4 regions of the Kitasatospora sp. NPDC004669 genome follow, and region 3 is predicted to be linked to each of the others. Evidence: riboswitches for the same ligand, from Rfam matches in the RefSeq annotation. Region 3 holds a riboswitch; each other region holds the start of a gene.
The links. Region 3 has a riboswitch for cobalamin ahead of ABZW30_RS05975 (HoxN/HupN/NixA family nickel/cobalt transporter). Riboswitches for the same ligand answer to the same signal wherever they lie in the genome.
Positions count from the first base shown of each region.

Region 1: another riboswitch for cobalamin. It lies ahead of ABZW30_RS32400 (cobalamin biosynthesis protein); the one in region 3 lies ahead of ABZW30_RS05975 (HoxN/HupN/NixA family nickel/cobalt transporter).
Region 2: another riboswitch for cobalamin. It lies ahead of ABZW30_RS28210 (HoxN/HupN/NixA family nickel/cobalt transporter); the one in region 3 lies ahead of ABZW30_RS05975 (HoxN/HupN/NixA family nickel/cobalt transporter).
Region 4: another riboswitch for cobalamin. It lies ahead of metE (5-methyltetrahydropteroyltriglutamate--homocysteine S-methyltransferase); the one in region 3 lies ahead of ABZW30_RS05975 (HoxN/HupN/NixA family nickel/cobalt transporter).

Region 1 covers NZ_JBEXKB010000050.1:14,026-18,022, forward strand. The annotation lists gene ABZW30_RS32400 (cobalamin biosynthesis protein) at 1-788, opposite strand, end outside; cobalamin riboswitch at 887-1,030, opposite strand; gene ABZW30_RS32405 (helix-turn-helix transcriptional regulator) at 1,226-1,918, shown strand; gene ABZW30_RS32410 (alpha/beta hydrolase) at 2,042-3,166, shown strand; gene ABZW30_RS32415 (hypothetical protein) at 3,952-3,997, shown strand, end outside.
Region 2 covers NZ_JBEXKB010000039.1:4,743-8,739, reverse strand. The annotation lists gene ABZW30_RS28210 (HoxN/HupN/NixA family nickel/cobalt transporter) at 32-1,141, opposite strand; cobalamin riboswitch at 1,193-1,435, opposite strand; gene ABZW30_RS28205 (metalloregulator ArsR/SmtB family transcription factor) at 1,533-1,865, shown strand; gene ABZW30_RS28200 (zinc ABC transporter substrate-binding protein) at 1,909-2,703, opposite strand; gene ABZW30_RS28195 (metal ABC transporter permease) at 2,661-3,524, opposite strand; gene ABZW30_RS28190 (ABC transporter ATP-binding protein) at 3,521-3,997, opposite strand, start outside.
Region 3 covers NZ_JBEXKB010000005.1:2,716-6,712, reverse strand. The annotation lists gene ABZW30_RS05990 (AAA family ATPase) at 1-477, shown strand, start outside; gene ABZW30_RS05985 (DNA-formamidopyrimidine glycosylase family protein) at 592-1,401, shown strand; gene ABZW30_RS05980 (metalloregulator ArsR/SmtB family transcription factor) at 1,742-2,125, opposite strand; cobalamin riboswitch at 2,207-2,400, shown strand; gene ABZW30_RS05975 (HoxN/HupN/NixA family nickel/cobalt transporter) at 2,432-3,541, shown strand; gene ABZW30_RS05970 (hypothetical protein) at 3,758-3,883, opposite strand; gene rpmG (50S ribosomal protein L33) at 3,909-3,997, opposite strand, start outside.
Region 4 covers NZ_JBEXKB010000039.1:13,448-17,444, reverse strand. The annotation lists gene metE (5-methyltetrahydropteroyltriglutamate--homocysteine S-methyltransferase) at 1-2,289, opposite strand, end outside; cobalamin riboswitch at 2,438-2,632, opposite strand; gene ABZW30_RS28230 (3-hydroxybutyryl-CoA dehydrogenase) at 2,681-3,547, opposite strand; gene aceB (malate synthase A) at 3,573-3,997, opposite strand, start outside.

The sequences.
Region 1 (3,997 bases), on a different contig from region 3:
CGGAGCGTCCCGCCCAGGCGTACGCCCACCGCGCCGGCGAAGGCCGACTCGGCCTGGCCCGCGTTCGGGCTCGGGTGCGCGGAGCCGTCCCGGCGCCAGACCCGCCAGGCGGTACGGGGTTCGGGCGCGGCGGCCACCGTCAGCAGCGCGGTCAGCCGGGCGCCCGGCCAGCCGGCGACGTCGTCCAGCCGGGCCGAGGCCCAGCCGAAGCGGGCGTAGCGGGGCGAGCGGTGGCCCACCATGGCGTCCAGGGTGTTCACCGCGCGGAAGGCCAGCAGCCCCGGCGTGCCCGCCAGGGCGCCCCAGACCAGCGCGTTCACCACGGCGTCCGCAGTGTTCTCGGCCACCGACTCGACCACCGCGCGGGCGATCTGCTGCCCGTCCAGCGCGCTCGGGTCCCGCCCGCACAGGTGCGGCAGCCGCTCCCGGGCGGCCGTCAGATCGCCTGCGGTGAGCGAGCGGCCGATGGTGCGCGCCTCCCGGGTCAGCGAGGTGCCGCCGAGCACCGTCCAGGTCGCCGCCGCGGCCAGTGCCGCCCGGCCCAGCGGACGGCGGCCCACCGTACGGTCCAGGGCCAGCGCGCCGGCCGCGACCGCGCCCACGCACAGCGCCGTGTACGCCGTCCCGGCCGCACGGTCGTCGCGCCACAGGCGGCGCTCCAGGCGGGTCGCGGCGGTGCCGAAGAGGGCGACCGGGTGGCCGCGGCGGGGGTCGGCGAAGCGGGCGTCGGCGGCGTAGCCCGCGACGGCGCCCAGCGCGAAGGCGGCGGCGCGGGTCAGCGGGCGCACGACGGCGGGCAGCTCGGAGTCGGACGGGGCGGGGCAGCCTGCATCGCGTGCGTGTCCTCACTCAGGGTCCGCGCCCTGGATCGACGTACCGGGGGCGAGAGTCTCCTGGCTTCCGGGTCGGACGCACCCCCGGAGCCTTCCAGCAGCCTGCCAGCAATGACTGACGGTCCGCCGTGGCACCTTCCGAGCGTGCTCCCCGGTGACAGTGGCGGGACCGCGCCGGACTCGCACCGGCTTCCTCTCCATGCCTCCGTTTGGCCCGAGGATCCCATCACGCGGCCGATCCGTGCGTCAACCGAGGCCTCGGAGGGGTTGGTCACACGGTGTACCGGGTGTCGTGCTGTGCGATCGCCCAGCGCGGTGGAGGCCTCGTCGGCTCCGCTTCGTGTGTTCGGCGGCTGGGGGCGCGGCGAGGGCCGCACCTACCGTTCGGTGCCATGCGCCGCAGAAAGACCCCCGTCGCCGCCCCGCCCCCGGTGCCGTTCTCACCCGAGGCCGCCCGCGCCCACCGGGTCGGCCTCGGCCTGACCCCGGAACAGGTCGCCGAGGGCATGGCCGCCCACGGTGTGCGGCTGCTGTCCGGCCACGTCCTCGCCTGGGAGAACGGCGACCTGCGCCCCGGCGAGGCCGAGTTCATCGCCCTCGCCCGCGCCCTCTGGTGCCCCGCCGCCGACCTGCTGGGCGCCCGCCCGACGCGTCTGAGGGACCACCGCATCGCCCGGGAGCTCGGCCAGGAGGCCGTCGCCGAGCGCGTCGGCATGCTCCTGCCCACGTACCAGGAGGCCGAACTGACCGGCCACTGGGACGGCGACCCGGACCAGACCCACGCCCTCGCCCAGGTCCTGGGCCTGCGGCTGACCGAGCTCGTCGAGGCCACCGGCCGCGCCGAGGCCCTCGACCGGCTCCTGCGCCAGTGCGTCGCCGGCCGCTGGCAACCCCACCTCCGTGCCCTCGCCCGCCTCGTCCCCGTCCCCGAACCCGACCTGGCCGCCGTCCTGCCCCTCCTCCAGCAGGAGCACCACGTCCCCACCCACTGGGGCACTCCCAGCGGCCCCCACACCCCTGCCGGGCCCCTCATCCCCCGGTTCTGGCACCTCCTCGCCGCCCAGCAGACGGCCGTCCCGGTCTGACGATCCCCTTTCCCCTCTGCTCCCGCATGCCCCGGACGGCCCAGCCCGGTGGCCGGGGGCACGCGGCTGCGGTGAACTGGTGTACGAACACCGTCCGGTCCGTGAAGCAGAGCGGGGAACGATATGCGTTGGGGAACCGCAGCCGTTGTGGCGGCCGCCGCCGTCGGGGCCGGGATCGTCGTGGCGATCGGCCGCCGGGCCTCCGAGCGGATAGTCCATCCGGGGGCGGGGACGGGGGCGCCCGTGGAGGAGGGGTCCGGTCCCATCCTGGTGCAGACCCTCGCCGCCGGCCGGGTCACCTTCACCCGCCGCCCGGAGAGCCTGCGGCGCGGCCGCTGGGCCGTGGAGTGGGAGGGCGGCGGGCACGCGGTGGTCGAGGAGATCCTGCACAGCGACGAGCAGGGCGTCACCCGGCGGCTGGTCCGCGCCGACCGGGGCACCCTCACGCCCGGCACCGAGGTCCGCTTCACCCCCCGCGTCCTGCTCGGCGACCCCACCGAGGCGCTAGGCCTCGCCTTCGCAGACACCAGCGCCGACGGCGAGTTGGGCCCCCTCCCCGCCTGGCACCTCGGCGGCAAGCGCGGCACCTGGGTGATCCTGGTCCACGGCACCGAGGCCGACCGCCAGCAGACCCTGCCGGTCCTTCCGGTGCTCGACCGCCTCGGCCTGCCCGTCCTGGCCGTCACCTACCGCGGCGACGAGGGCGCCCCCGCCTCCCCGGACGGGCTCAGCCACTTCGGCGCGACCGAGTGGCGCGACATCGAGTCGGCGATACGGCTGGCGCTCGACCACGGCGCGGGCCGGGTGATCCTCTACGGCTGGTCGCTGGGCGCCACCACGGTCCTGCACACGGCGGCCCGCTCGGCCTGGGCCCACGCCGTCAGCGGATTGATCCTCGACTCGCCCGTCCTCGACCTCCCCGCCTCCGCCCGCCGCGACGCCGCCCGGGCCGGCTTCACCGGTGTCGCCGCCGAACTGGGCGCCCTTGCCGCCGAGGGCCGCACCGGGGTCGACCTGGCCGACTTCTCCCGCCTCGCCGAGGGCGCGGACCTGCACGCCCCCACCCTGGTGCTGCACAGCCCCAGCGACCGGATCGCGCCCTTCAGTACCGTCCAGCGCCTCGCCGCCGCCCGCCCCGACGTGGTCAACCTCCAGACCTTCCCGGGAGCCGGCCACGCCGCGCTGTGGAACTCCGCCCCCGACCACTACACCGAACTCCTCCGCCGCTGGCTCACCCCCCTCCTCTGACCCGGCCGGGGCTCACCTCGGGGCCGACATCGGCCCTGAACGCGAGAAGTCGACCCACCCGACTTCTCACGCGTCACCCCCGCCCCGTCACCCCCACGCCGGCACCCCCGCCCCGTCACCCCCACGCCGGCACCCCCGCCCCGTCACCCCAACGCCGGCACCCCCGCCCCGTCACCCCAACGCCGGCACCCCCGCCCCGGGCCGCACCGTCGGCCCGGGGCGGTTGCGGGTTCTCCCCGCGGTCCGCAGCCGCCCGCGCGGACCCCGTTCGATTCGCTGTCCGGTTCACGCCCGCCCGCCGTTCCCGCGCGCGCACCAGAAGTCGGCCCCGCCGACTTCTGGTGCCGAACTCCCGCCCGGCCGACACATGCCGCCTGGCCGGATTCCCACCCACCGCGGCCCCGCACACCCCCGTCCCGACACGCAGCGTGACCGGGCGAGCGAGCACCGCGACGACCCGGCGCGACCCTGGCATGGCCCCGCCACACGTTTCCGGCCAGGCGGTTTGCCTCTGTTGCCCGATCTTGCGGAGGTGCCGTCCCCGGTCGCCCGGTCGTACGGACAACCGGATGTGACAGAAGGCCGGTACAAGGGGAAGACTGCTCGACGTGACGTCTCGGAACCCGCGCGACCGTGATGCCCCGCTCCCGCCGACGATCGGTACCGGTGCGACGGTGACCCGTCTCCCCGGTACGGCCCCCCGACCTTCCGGTGGCAGGCCGGGCGGGGCCGGTGTACCCCGGCGACGAGGGCCCGCGCCGGCGCCCGGACGGGGCCGGGTTCCCATGCCGGAGGGCTTCCCCGCGCCGGCCGAGCTCGCGCCGCTGGCCC
Region 2 (3,997 bases), on a different contig from region 3:
CCCCCCCCACAGGCTGAGAACAGCGCGAGCGTCAGCCGGTCTGGTCGACGCGGGCAGCCCAGCGCTGTTCGACGTTGCTGAAGCGCCAGTAGGCGAGGGCACAGGCCCAGACCACGACGAACATGCCGACCAGGATGTAGCCGACGTTGTCGAGGCTGATGTCGGAGATCCAGCCGGTGACCGGGTCGGTGAGGTCGAGCTTCTCGTGCAGGACGCCGACCAGCTCGATGGTGCCGATGACGAAGGCCACGGCGATCGACAGCCCGGTGATGGTGAGGTTGTAGTAAACCTTGCGCACCGGGTTGGAGAACGCCCAGTGGTAGGCGAAGTTCATGAAGGTGCCGTCGAGGGTGTCGAACAGGCTCATGCCGCAGGCGAACAGCAGCGGCAGGCAGATGATCGCGTACCAGGGCAGGCCGGAGGCGGCGCCGGAGCCGGCCATCACCATCAGCGCGACCTCGGTGGCGGTGTCGAAGCCCAGGCCGAACAGCACGCCGACCGGGTACATCTGGCCGGGGCGGCGGATGGACTTGGTGAGGCGCCCGAGGATGCGGTTCATGAAGCCGCGCTCGTCGAGGTGCTTCTCCAGCTGCTTCTCGTCGAACTGGCCAGCCCGCATGGCCTTGTAGACGTGGTAGATCCCGGCGAGCGCGATCAGGTTGAGCGCGGCGATCAGGTAGAGGAAGGTGCCGGAGACACTGGTGCCGATGACACCCAGCCACTGGTGCGCGGTGGACTGGTCGTCGACCAGGGTGCCGGCGATCTGTGCGCCGCCGGCGACGAGGGCGGCCATCGCCATGACGATGCTGGAATGGCCGAGGGCGAACCAGAACCCGACCGAGACCGGGCGCTGGCCGTCGGCCATCAGCTTGCGGGTGGTGTTGTCGATGGCGGCGATGTGGTCGGCGTCGAAGGCGTGCCGCATGCCGAGGGTGTAGGCGGTGATGCCGAGCCCGACGCCGAAGGCCTGGTTGCCGATCGTGTAGTGGTTCGGGGCGACCAGCAGGAACAGCATGCCGAAGGCGACCACGTGCATGGCCACGATGACGGCCAGCAGCGTGGCGGTGCGGACGGTGTCCTGCCGCTGCCAGCGCGGCGGCAGCGGCAGGGTCGATGACGGGGTTTCGTCGGTGAGGGTCATGACGGGCGGCCTCTCCAGCTCCTCGATGGGGGCACCCCCGGGTGAGGTCGGGGGAGTCGTGCACGCCGTGGCCGGTCTCCTGGCTGGGGGATGGACAGTTCTGCCCGCGTCCGGGCAGGGCTGAGCGCACCCCACGGCTCGTCTTCCCGCGCGCCGTACGGCACCGGTGACTGCCCGCAGTTCCTGCGGGCACGCCAGGGGCACTACCCCTTCACAGTGGCGAGGGCCGCGCCGGAATCGGCTCCTGAGGAGCTGTCACCGGACTTCCCGAACACCACGGCGGGGAACACCGTAGGGGCTGGCCCACCCTGTCGACAAGGCTGCGCAGCTGCGCATATGTTGCAATAACGCAAAGTGCTGACACGGGCATGGCGGGTGAGGGGGAGCGCACGTGCCAGGGGCAATCGATGCCGAAGCGGTGCGGGCGGCCGCTGCCGCGGTGGCGGACCGGGAGCGGCTGCGCGCCGCCGCCGAGCGATTCGCGCTGCTGGCGGAGCCCCGCCGGCTGGCGCTGCTGACCGCCATGCGGGCCGCCGGACCGATCCCGGTCTCCGACCTCGCACAGGCCTGCCAGGTCGCCCCGGCCGCCGTCTCGCAGACGCTGCGGCTGCTCCGTGCGTCGGGGGTGGTCGTCGCGGTCAAGCAGGGCCGCGTGGTTCGCTACGAGCTTCGTGACGCGGCTCTGGAGCAGATCCTCGACGGAGTCCGCGCGCAGGCGTCCTGAGGTGGGGGCTTGGGCATCAGGACCGCCCCCACCTTCAGGTGGATCAGGAGCCGGAGAACGCCTTCGTCAGCTGGCCGGCCGCGTTGCGGTAGACGGTGAGCAGGTCGAGGTCCTGGTCCGGGTAGTTGACGATGTTCACCTGCTTGGCGCCCGAGTCGGGCAATACCGTGCCGACTGACATGTTCTCGTTCTCCAGGACGAACTGTGGCTTCTTCGCGGACAGTTCGGCCAGCTGCGTCGGGGTGACGGCCTCCGGGCCGTAGGTGCCGGTGGGCTGGACGCCCGCGAGGTCGGCGGCCCAGGTGGTGAACGTCTGGGTGACCACCACCGGTGCCTGCCCGGCGGGCCATTTGGCCTTCACCTGTTGGGCGAGCTTGTCGTACTCGGCGGTGAAGGCGGTGTTCCACTGGGCGGCGGCCTGCTCGGTGCCAAAGGCCTTGCCGAGCTTGGTGACCTCGGCGACGGTGGCATCGCGGTGGTCGTCCAGATTGACCTCGACGGGCTTGGCCTTCGAGCCGGCGGCCTCCTTGACCTTGCCGGCGAAGGGCTCGAACGAGGCGTAGAGCACGAAGTCGGCGCCCGCGACGGCGGTCAGGTCGGAGGGCTTCAGTTCGTAGTCGGGCGCGTGCTTGACGCTGGCCGGGACGAGGACCTTGACGTCCTTGGCACCGGCCGCCTTCGCGAGGGCGGCCTCCCAGGTGGTGGTCGCCACCACGACCGGGCCCTTGGACGAGTCGGGGGCGGCGGTGCCGCTCGTGGTGCTGCTGCACGCGGTGAGGGCGAGCAGCCCGGCGGTCAGTGCGACGAACGGGCGGACGGGGACGCGGCTCTGCGCCATGCGGTGGTTCTCCGTTCGGGGATGAGGTGGGCCGCCAGGGCGACGGCCCCGGCGGCGAGGACGAGCACGGGGCCCGGGGGAAGGTCCCAGGCGAGGGCGGCCAGGAACCCGAGCAGGTGGACGGCCGCGCCGATGCCGACCGCCCAGGCGGCGATCGAGCCGAGCGAGTGGCCGAGTCGTCGGGCAGCGAGGGCGGGCAGCAGGGTGAGGGCGTCGACGAGCAGCGCGCCGGTCAGCCGGATCGCCGCGCCGACGGCCACCGCGACCATGACCAGTAACACCAGCGTCAGCCGTTGCACCCGCACGCCCGAGCACAGCGCCAACTCGCGGTCGTGCAGCAGCAGCGCGAGGTCGCGACGGCGCCAGAGGAACAGTGCGGGTACGGCCGCCGCGAGCACGCCGAGGACGGCGAGGTCGGCCGGGCGTACGGCCAGGATCGATCCCCACAGCAGTGCGAACGCGCCGTTGGCATTGACGCCGGAGACCGACAGCACCAGCAGGGCGCCGGCGATCGCCAGGCTCATCAGCAGGCCCATCGCCCCGGACAGGCCGTCAGGTGTACGGGCCAGCGGTGCCACGCCCGCTCCGGCGAGCGCGCACGCGACGATCGCGCACAGGGCCGGGTCGAGGCCGACGATGATGCCGACCGCGATGCCCAGCAGTGCGACGTGCATCATGGCGAACCGCACCGGCATGATGTCGAGCCCGACGATCACCACACCGACGAGCGGCAGTCCCAGGCTCGCCAGGAGCAGTCCGAGGCCGGCCCGCTGCACCGGCACCAACTGCAGCAGCGCGCCGACCTGTTCGAGGGGGTTCACGTGACCACCCGCAGTCGGCCCGCCGCCATTTCCAGCACCCGGTCGCAGCGGGCGGCCAGCGCCCGGTCGTGGGTGACCACGAGCAGGGTGGCCGGAAGGCCGGTGAGTAGCTCTGCCGCCTCCTCCTGGCCGGCGAAGTCGAGCGCTGCGGTTGGCTCGTCGGCGAGCAGCACGCCGGCGCCCGCGGCCACGCATCCGACCGCGCGGGCGAGGTGCATCCGCTGGAGCTGGCCGCCGGAGAGCGCGTCGAGCGGGCGGTCCGCCAGTGCCGCGACCCCCAGCCGCTCGGCTGCCTCGGCCGCCTCGGTGGCGGCGCCGCTGCTGGCCAGCAGCTCCCGTGCCAGCAGCGGGAACCGGCCGGCGGCCGGGCGCTGGGGGATCCAGGCGCACGCCCGGCGGCGCCAGGCCCACTCGGCGGCGGTGCGGGTGCCGCGTCCGCCGACCAGCAGTTGCCCAGCGACCTGGCGGTGCAG
Region 3 (3,997 bases):
GCCACCCCGACCGCCCACATCAGCCTGGACGACGTCCGCGAGTGGGTGCAGTCCGGCTTCGCCAACCCGCAGTCCGGCTGGAACAACGCCTCCGAGGCCCAGTACCGGCTGGCCCGCCGCACCTGCGGCTTCGCCTGCCGCAACTACCTGGCCAACGGCATCTCCTGCATCATCGATGACGCCGTCTTCCCGGACCGCCCGGCGATCGGCCTCGGCGGCTGGAAGCGGCACATCGGGCCAGGCATGATCCCGGTCGTCCTGTTGCCCAGCCTGGACTCGGTGCTGCAGCGCAACGCCCGCCGCAGCGGCAACCGGCGGCTCGGCGACGAAGAGGTGGCGCGGATCCACGGCCGGATGGCCGGCTGGTACAACTCCGGGCTGCCGATCATCGACAACTCCTACCTGGACATCGCCGGGACGGCCGCCGAGCTGGACCGGGTGATCCTGGCCCGGCTGATGGGCATGCCGGTCCGCTGACGGGCGCCCTCGCTGATCTGTGGCCGCGCTGACCTGCGGCTTCGTGGAGCTGTCGGCGGCGGCTGCGATGATGGACCCCGTCCTGCCGTACTACTTCTGGGGGAGCTGGCGCCCGTGCCGGAAGGCCACATCATCCACCGCCTCGCCGTAGAGAACCGGAAGGCCTTCGGCGACCGCCCGGTCCAGGTCTCCAGCCCGCAGGGCCGGTTCGCCGACGAGGCCAAGGTGATCGACGGGCAGCTGCTCACCGGCGCCGAGGCCACCGGCAAGCACCTCTTCCTCGGCTTCGAGGAGGGCGCCTGGGTGCACGTCCACCTGGGCCTCTACGGCGGCTTCACCTTCGGCACCGGCCCCGCACCCGACCCGGTCGGTCTGATCCGGCTGCGGCTGGCCAACGACGACGGCTACGCCGATCTGCGCGGCCCCAACACCTGCAAGCTGATCACCGACGCCGAGAAGGCCGCCGTCGCCGCCCGGCTCGGCCCCGACCCGCTGCGCGCCGACGCCGACCCGGAGGCCGCCTGGCGCCGGATATCGGGCAGTCGGACGACCGTCGCCGCGCTGCTGATGGACCAGAAGGTGCTGGCGGGCGTCGGCAACGTCTACCGCGCCGAGGTGTTGTTCCGGCACAACATCAACCCGCACCGGGCCGGCCGCGACCTCAGCCGCCGCGAGTGGGACGCGATCTGGGCCGACCTGGTCGCCCTGATGCACGAGGGCGTCGCCGCCGGCCGGATCGACACCGTCCGCCCCGAGCACACCCCCGAGGCGATGGGCCGCCCGCCCCGGGTGGACGACCACGGCGGCGAGGTCTACGTCTACCGCCGCGCCGCGATGCCCTGCCTGGTCTGCGGCGCGGACGTCCGGACCGAGGAGCACGCCGCCCGCAACCTGTTCTGGTGCCCGACCTGCCAGACGGCCTGACCAGCTGATCCGCCCGCCGGCCGGGTGCGGGGAGCAGGCGGATGGATCGGTGCGAAGTGCCGCTCACCGTGCCAGGCACCACGGTGGGCGGCCAGGTGGTGCAGGCCGACAGCATCGGGGGGCGCAGCGCCTTCACCAGCCCGAGCCGGTGCCGAGACCTCGTCAGGTCCGGCCGCCGCGCGGTCCCGCCGTCACCCGCGAGCCGGAACTCGCCGCGCTGACCGGGGCGTTGGGGCGGGGCGTTGGGCCGGGCCGAGGAGGGCGGCCTCGGCGGCACATCGTACTCATCCGGGCGGCTCCTGGTGCCGCTTCGCGCGGGACGGGCGGCCCCGACTGTCGGTCAGCCCGCGGCGGCGGTGGGCTCGTGGTGCTCGGCGGCGGCGCACTCGTCGAGGAGGGGGCGCATGCTGTCGTCCACGAGCCGGTAGCGCACCACGCGTCCGTCCTTCTCCCCGGTGACCACGCCCGCTGTGCGGAGCAGCCGCAGGGCCTGGGAGACGGCGGGGTCGCGCATGCCGGTGGCAACCGCCAGGTCGGTGACGGCGAGCGGCCCGGCCCGGTGGAGGGCGAGCAGCAGGGCGAGCCGTCCGGGGTCGGAGAGCAGGGAGAACCGCTCGGCCCAGGACCGGACGTGCGCGGTGTCGCCGATGGCGGCGATGGCCTCGCAGACCCGGTGCCCGTCGATGGTGCGGTGGCCCGCGCGGTCGGCCGGTACGAGATGCATGCGTACATTCTTGCAGGCAGGGGCCTGTGATCCTGAACACCTGCACAGGTGCGCAACCTTGCGAGGGTGGCGCCGGACCCCTACGGTGTTCCCCGCCGTGGTGCTCGGGAAGACCGGTGACGGACCCTCAGGGGTCCCAGTCCGGAGCGGCCCTCGCCACTGTGATCGGGGGAGAGTTGTCCGAACCCACATGCCACTGGGCGTCTCGTGCGCCTGGGAAGGCGGGTCCGGAAGCCCCGTAAGCCAGGAGACCGGCCACGGCATCTCACGAAGTCTTTCCACGAGGTGCTGGAGCGTGATCCGAAGATGACCCTGCCCGAAACCGCCACTCCTGCTGAGGCGGCCCCCTCCGTCCTGCCCACCTTCAGGTGGAAGCGCGAGGACACCATACGTACGGCCGGGCTGATGGGGGTGATCCTGGCCATGCACGTGGTGGCCTTCGGGACGCTCATCTTCCTGGTCGCGCCCCACAACTACGCGGTCGGTACCCAGGTCTTCGGGGTGGGCCTGGGTATCACCGCGTACACCCTCGGCATGCGGCACGCCTTCGATGCCGACCACATCGCGGTGATCGACAACACCACCCGCAAGCTGATGGCGGACGGCAAGCGGCCGGTCTCGGTCGGCTTCTGGTTCGCCCTCGGACACTCCTCGATGGTGGTTCTCATGGCCGCCCTGGTGGCGGGTGGCGCCCAGCTGGCGAACACGCTGATGGACGACGAGTCGACCACCCACAAGTGGCTCGGGATGGTCGGCACCACCACCTCCGGCGTCTTCCTCTACCTGATCGGCGCGCTCAACCTGGCGGCGCTGATCGGCATCATCAAGGTGTTCCGGGCGATGCGGGCCGGGCAGTACGACGAGGCGGAGCTGGAGCAGCACCTCGACTCGCGCGGCTTCATGGCCCGGGCGCTGAACCGGGCGACCCGCTCGATCACCCGGCCCGGGCAGATGTTCCCGGTGGGCATGGTGCTGGGCCTCGGCTTCGACACCGCGACCGAGGTCACCCTGATGGTGATGGCCGGCTCGGGTGCGGCGGCCGGGCTGCCCTGGTACGCGATCGTCTGCCTGCCGCTGCTGTTCGCGGCCGGGATGAGCCTGTTCGACACCCTGGACGGGACGTTCATGAACTTCGCGTACCAGTGGGCCTTCTCCAACCCGGTGCGCAAGGTGTACTACAACCTGACCATCACTGGGCTGTCGATCGCGGTGGCCTTCATCATCGGCACCATCGAGCTGGTCGGGGTGCTGCACGAGAAGCTCGACCTGACCGATCCGGTCACCGGGTTCATCGCGGACATCTCACTGGACAACGTCGGGTACGCGATCGCCGGGCTGTTCGTGGTGGTGTGGGCGATCGCGATCGCGTACTGGAAGCTGGCCGGCGTCGAGAAGCGCTGGACGCCCGCCGAGTAGCCCGTCGGGCACGCTGCCGCGAGCAGCAGCGTGCCCGCGACGGCGAGCCCGGCGCCGACCACCTGGACCGGGCGCAGCCGCTCCTTTACCGCAACGCGGGGGAGCGGGTGCTGCGGTTGACCATGGTGGTGTCGGTGCCGCCGCCGCGCTGAGGCCGCTTGTCGCAGGCCGAAACGGTGCCTCCCCGGGGTGGGGCGGCGCCGTTTCGGCCTGTCGTCAGTGCCGGTTGCCGTAGCGGCGGTGGAACCGTTCGACCCGGCCGGCGGTGTCGGGCACCCGCGACCGGCCGACCTTGTCGCGGAAGACGACCGGGCGGTAGTCGGGGTGGATTCCGGACTTCACGGGTGGGCTCCTTCGGGGGTGTTCGTCAGCGCTCTTCGCGGAAGTCGACGTGCCGGCCGGTGGCCGGGTCGTACTTGCGCAGGACCAGCCGGTCCGGGTCGTTCCGGCGGTTCT
Region 4 (3,997 bases), on a different contig from region 3:
GGCGACGAGGTTCTCCAGGGCGGGGCGGACCTCGGCCCAGTGGCGGGTCTTGAGGCCGCAGTCGGGGTTGACCCACAGGCGTTCGGCGGGGAGGTGGGCGAGGGCGGTCCGGAGCAGGCCGGTGATCTCCTCGGTCGTGGGCACGCGCGGGGAGTGGATGTCGTACACGCCGGGACCGGCCTCGCGCGGGTAGCCGGCGGTGGCGAGTTCGGCGGCGACGGCCATCGCGGAGCGGGCGGCTTCCAGGGAGATGACGTCGGCGTCGAGGTCGTCGATGGCGCTGAGGATGTCGCCGAACTCGGCGTAGCACATGTGGGTGTGGATCTGGGTGTCGGCGCGGACGCCGCTGGTGGTGAGGCTGAACGCCTCGGTGGCCCAGGCGAGGTAGGAGGCGTGGGCGGTGCGCCGCAGCGGGAGGGTCTCGCGCAGGGCGGGTTCGTCGACCTGGACGACGGCGGCGCCGGCTGCTTCGAGGTCGGTGACCTCGTCGCGCAGGGCGAGGGCGACCTGGCGGACGGTGTCGGCGAGCGGCTGGTCGTCGCGGACGAAGGACCAGGCGAGCATGGTGACGGGGCCGGTGAGCATGCCCTTGACCGGACGGTCGGTCAGGTCCTGGGCGCAGCGGTACCAGTCGATGGTCATCGGGTGCGGGCGGGAGACGTCGCCCGCGATCACCGGGGGCCGGACGTAGCGGGTGCCGTAGGACTGCACCCAGCCGTGTCGGGTGGTGAGGAAGCCGGTGAGCTGCTCGGCGAAGTACTGGACCATGTCGTTGCGTTCGGGTTCGCCGTGCACCAGGACATCGAGGCCGGTCTTCTCCTGGAAGGCGATGACCTCGCGGATCTCGGCCGCCATCCGCTCCCGGTAGCCGGCGGCGTCGATCCGTCCTGCCCGCAGCTCGGCGCGGGCGGTGCGCAGGTCGGCGGTCTGCGGGAAGGAGCCGATGGTGGTGGTGGGCAGCGCCGGCAGGCCGAGTCGGGCGTGCTGGGCGGTGGCGCGCTCGGTGTACGGGGTGGTGCGGCGGGCGTCTTCGGGACGGACGGCGGCACAGCGGGCCCGTACGGCGGGGTCGTGGGTGAGCGTCGAGGTGGCTCGGCTGTCGCGGGCGGCGCGGTTGGCGGCGAGTTGGGGTGCGATGGTGTCGCGGCCTTCGGCGAGTCCGCGGGCGAGGGTGACCACCTCGTCGGTCTTCTGGCGGGCGAAGGCGAGCCAGCGCCGGACCTGCGGGTCGAGGTCGCGTTCGGCGGTGGCGTCGAGCGGGACGTGCAGGAGGGAGCAGGACGGGGCGATGTCGACGTGGTTGGCGAGGCCGAGGAGGGTGGCGGAGGTGGCGAGGGCCTGTTCGAGGTGGGCGGTCCAGATGTTGCGGCCGTCGACCACGCCGGCGACCAGGCGCTTGCCGGGCAGGCCGCCGAGCGAGGCGAGGGCGGGGAGGTTGGCGGCGGCGGGGCCGGTGAAGTCGAGGGCGAGGCCCTCGACGGCCGTGCGGGCGAGGACGGGCAGGGCTTCGCCGAGGGCGTCGAAGTAGGAGGCGACCAGCAGCCGGGGCCGGCTGGTGAGGGCGGTCAGGTCGCGGTAGGCGCGGGCGGTGGCGTCCAGTTCGGCCGGGGTGCGGTCCTGGACGAGGGCGGGTTCGTCGAGCTGCACCCACTCGGCTCCGACGGCGCGCAGGTCGGCGAGGATCTCGGCGTAGACGGGCAGCAGGCGGTCGAGCAGGGTGAGCGGCTGGAAGCCCGCGGGTGCGTCGGCGTGCGGCTTGGAGAGCAGGAGGAAGCTGATGGGCCCGAGCAGTACGGGCCGGGTGGTGTGGCCGAGGAGTTTGGCCTCGGCGAACTCGGTGAGCGGCTTGCCCGGGTCGGCGCGGAAGACGGTGTCGGGGCCGAGTTCGGGGACGAGGTAGTGGTAGTTGGTGTCGAACCACTTGGTCATCTCCAGCGGTGCGACGTCGGCGGTGCCGCGAGCTGCGGCGAAGTACACGGCCAGCATGTGCTCCGGGGTACCGGGCCGGGCGTCGGCCGGGGCGGCGGCGCGGTGCCGGGGCGGAACGGCACCCAGCATGAAGGCGGCGTCCAGCACGTGGTCGTAGAGCGAGAAGTGGTTGCTGGGGATCTCGCCGATGCCGGTGGCGGCCAGCTGCTGCCAGACGTCGCGGCGCAGCTTGGCGGCGGTGGCCAGCAGGTCCGCGGCGGTGGCGTGGCCGGCCCAGTAGGCCTCGGTGGCGCGCTTGAGTTCACGCCCGGGGCCCTGGCGGGGGTAGCCGTGGACGGTGGCGATGGGATGGGTGGTCACGGAACTCTCCTTCGCGAGTTCGCACGGACCCCGAGGGGGAGGGTGCGCGAAGGAGCGGGCCCGGGGAGTGAGTCCGCCGTGCCCGTGCCGCCGCCGACCTTCCCGCGAGGTCCCGGTGAGACCGCGCGCCGCTGCGGCGCACGGGCAGTGGCAGGTCTTCGGACTCGCGGGCGCGCCGGGCCCGTTGGGCCGTACCGGCTCCTACCGGCCGTCGCTTCCCAGGGCCCATCGGGCTCCCAGTGCTGTTGACGGCTTTCGTTCCCACTCACCGCTGCGGGGCAGTTCCGGATTCCCACCGGATTCCCTCTTGCGACGCATCCCGCCTGGCGGACGGGGCGAACCAGCTGCACCGCTCACCCTAGCCGCACCCGGCGCCTCGGGTCGATCGGGTTCACCGGGTGGGGTGCCGGTGGAAGCCCCGGCCGGACTTGCGGCCGAGCAGGCCGGCCTCGACCATGCGCGAGAGCAGCGGCGGGGGCGCGTAGAGCGGCTCCTTGTACTCGTCGTACAGCGACTGTGCGATGGCCTCCACCGTGTCCAGGCCGATGAGGTCGGCGAGTTGGAGGGGGCCCATGGGGTGGGCGCAGCCGTGGATCATGCCGGCGTCGATGTCCTCCGGGGTGGCGTGGCCGGCTTCGGCCATGCGGATCGCGGAGAGCAGGTAGGGCACCAGCAGCGCGTTGACGACGAAACCGGCCCGGTCCCGGGAGCGGATGACGTGCCTGCCGAGTGCGACCCGCGCAAAGGTCTCCACCCGTTCCAGCACCGCTTGGTCGGTGTGCAGCGACGACACCAGCTCGACGAGCGGCATGACGGGCGCCGGGTTGAAGAAGTGCAGACCCAGGACGTGGGAAGCGCGGCCGGTGGCGATGCCAAGGCGGGTGACCGGGATGGCCGAGGTGTTGGTGGCCAGCACGGCGTTCTCGTCGGCGAGCACCTTGTCCAGGGTGCTGAGGACGTCGGTCTTGACCCGCTCGTCCTCGACGACGGCCTCGACGACCAGTTGACGGTCGGCGAGGGCCTCCAAGTCGTCGGCGAACAGCAGGTGCGCCCAGGCATCGGTACGCTGCTCCTCGCTGATCCGGCCGCGGTCGGCGGCGCGGTGGAGGGAGCGGTCGATGCGGGCGCGGGCGGCTCGCAGTGCGGCCGGGCCGTTCTCGCAGACGATGGTGTCCAGGCCGGCGCGGGCGAAGACCTCGGCGATGCCGGAGCCCATCTGTCCGGCGCCGACGACGGCGACTCGTCGGATCTCGTTCATGGCTATGCCTCCGTACGGGGTTGGTTCAGGCTGCGGTGCGGACGCGGACGAGGTGGCGGGCGTAGGCCTCGGTGGTGAGGAAGGCGGGGAGGGTGTCGCCGAGGGCGGTCTCCTCCAGGATCCGCACCGCGTTGTCGACGAGTTCGGGGTCGGCGCCCTCGGCGATCAGGGTCGCCCGCTCGCGGTCGATCAGCCGCCGCACCGCGTCCGCGGTGGCGAGCGTGCCGCCGGTGAGCCGGGTGCAGTGGTGCTGCCACTGCCAGATCTGGCAACGGGCGATCTCGGCGGTGGCGACGTCCTCCATCAGCCCGAAGACGGCGACCGCCCCCGAGCCGCCCAGCCAGGCAGTGAGGTAGCGCAAGGCGACGGCGACGTTGGAGCGCAGGCCCTGGTCGGTCGGCAGGCCGGCGGAGAGCCGGTGGACGCCCAGCAGGTCGGCGGCGGTGACCT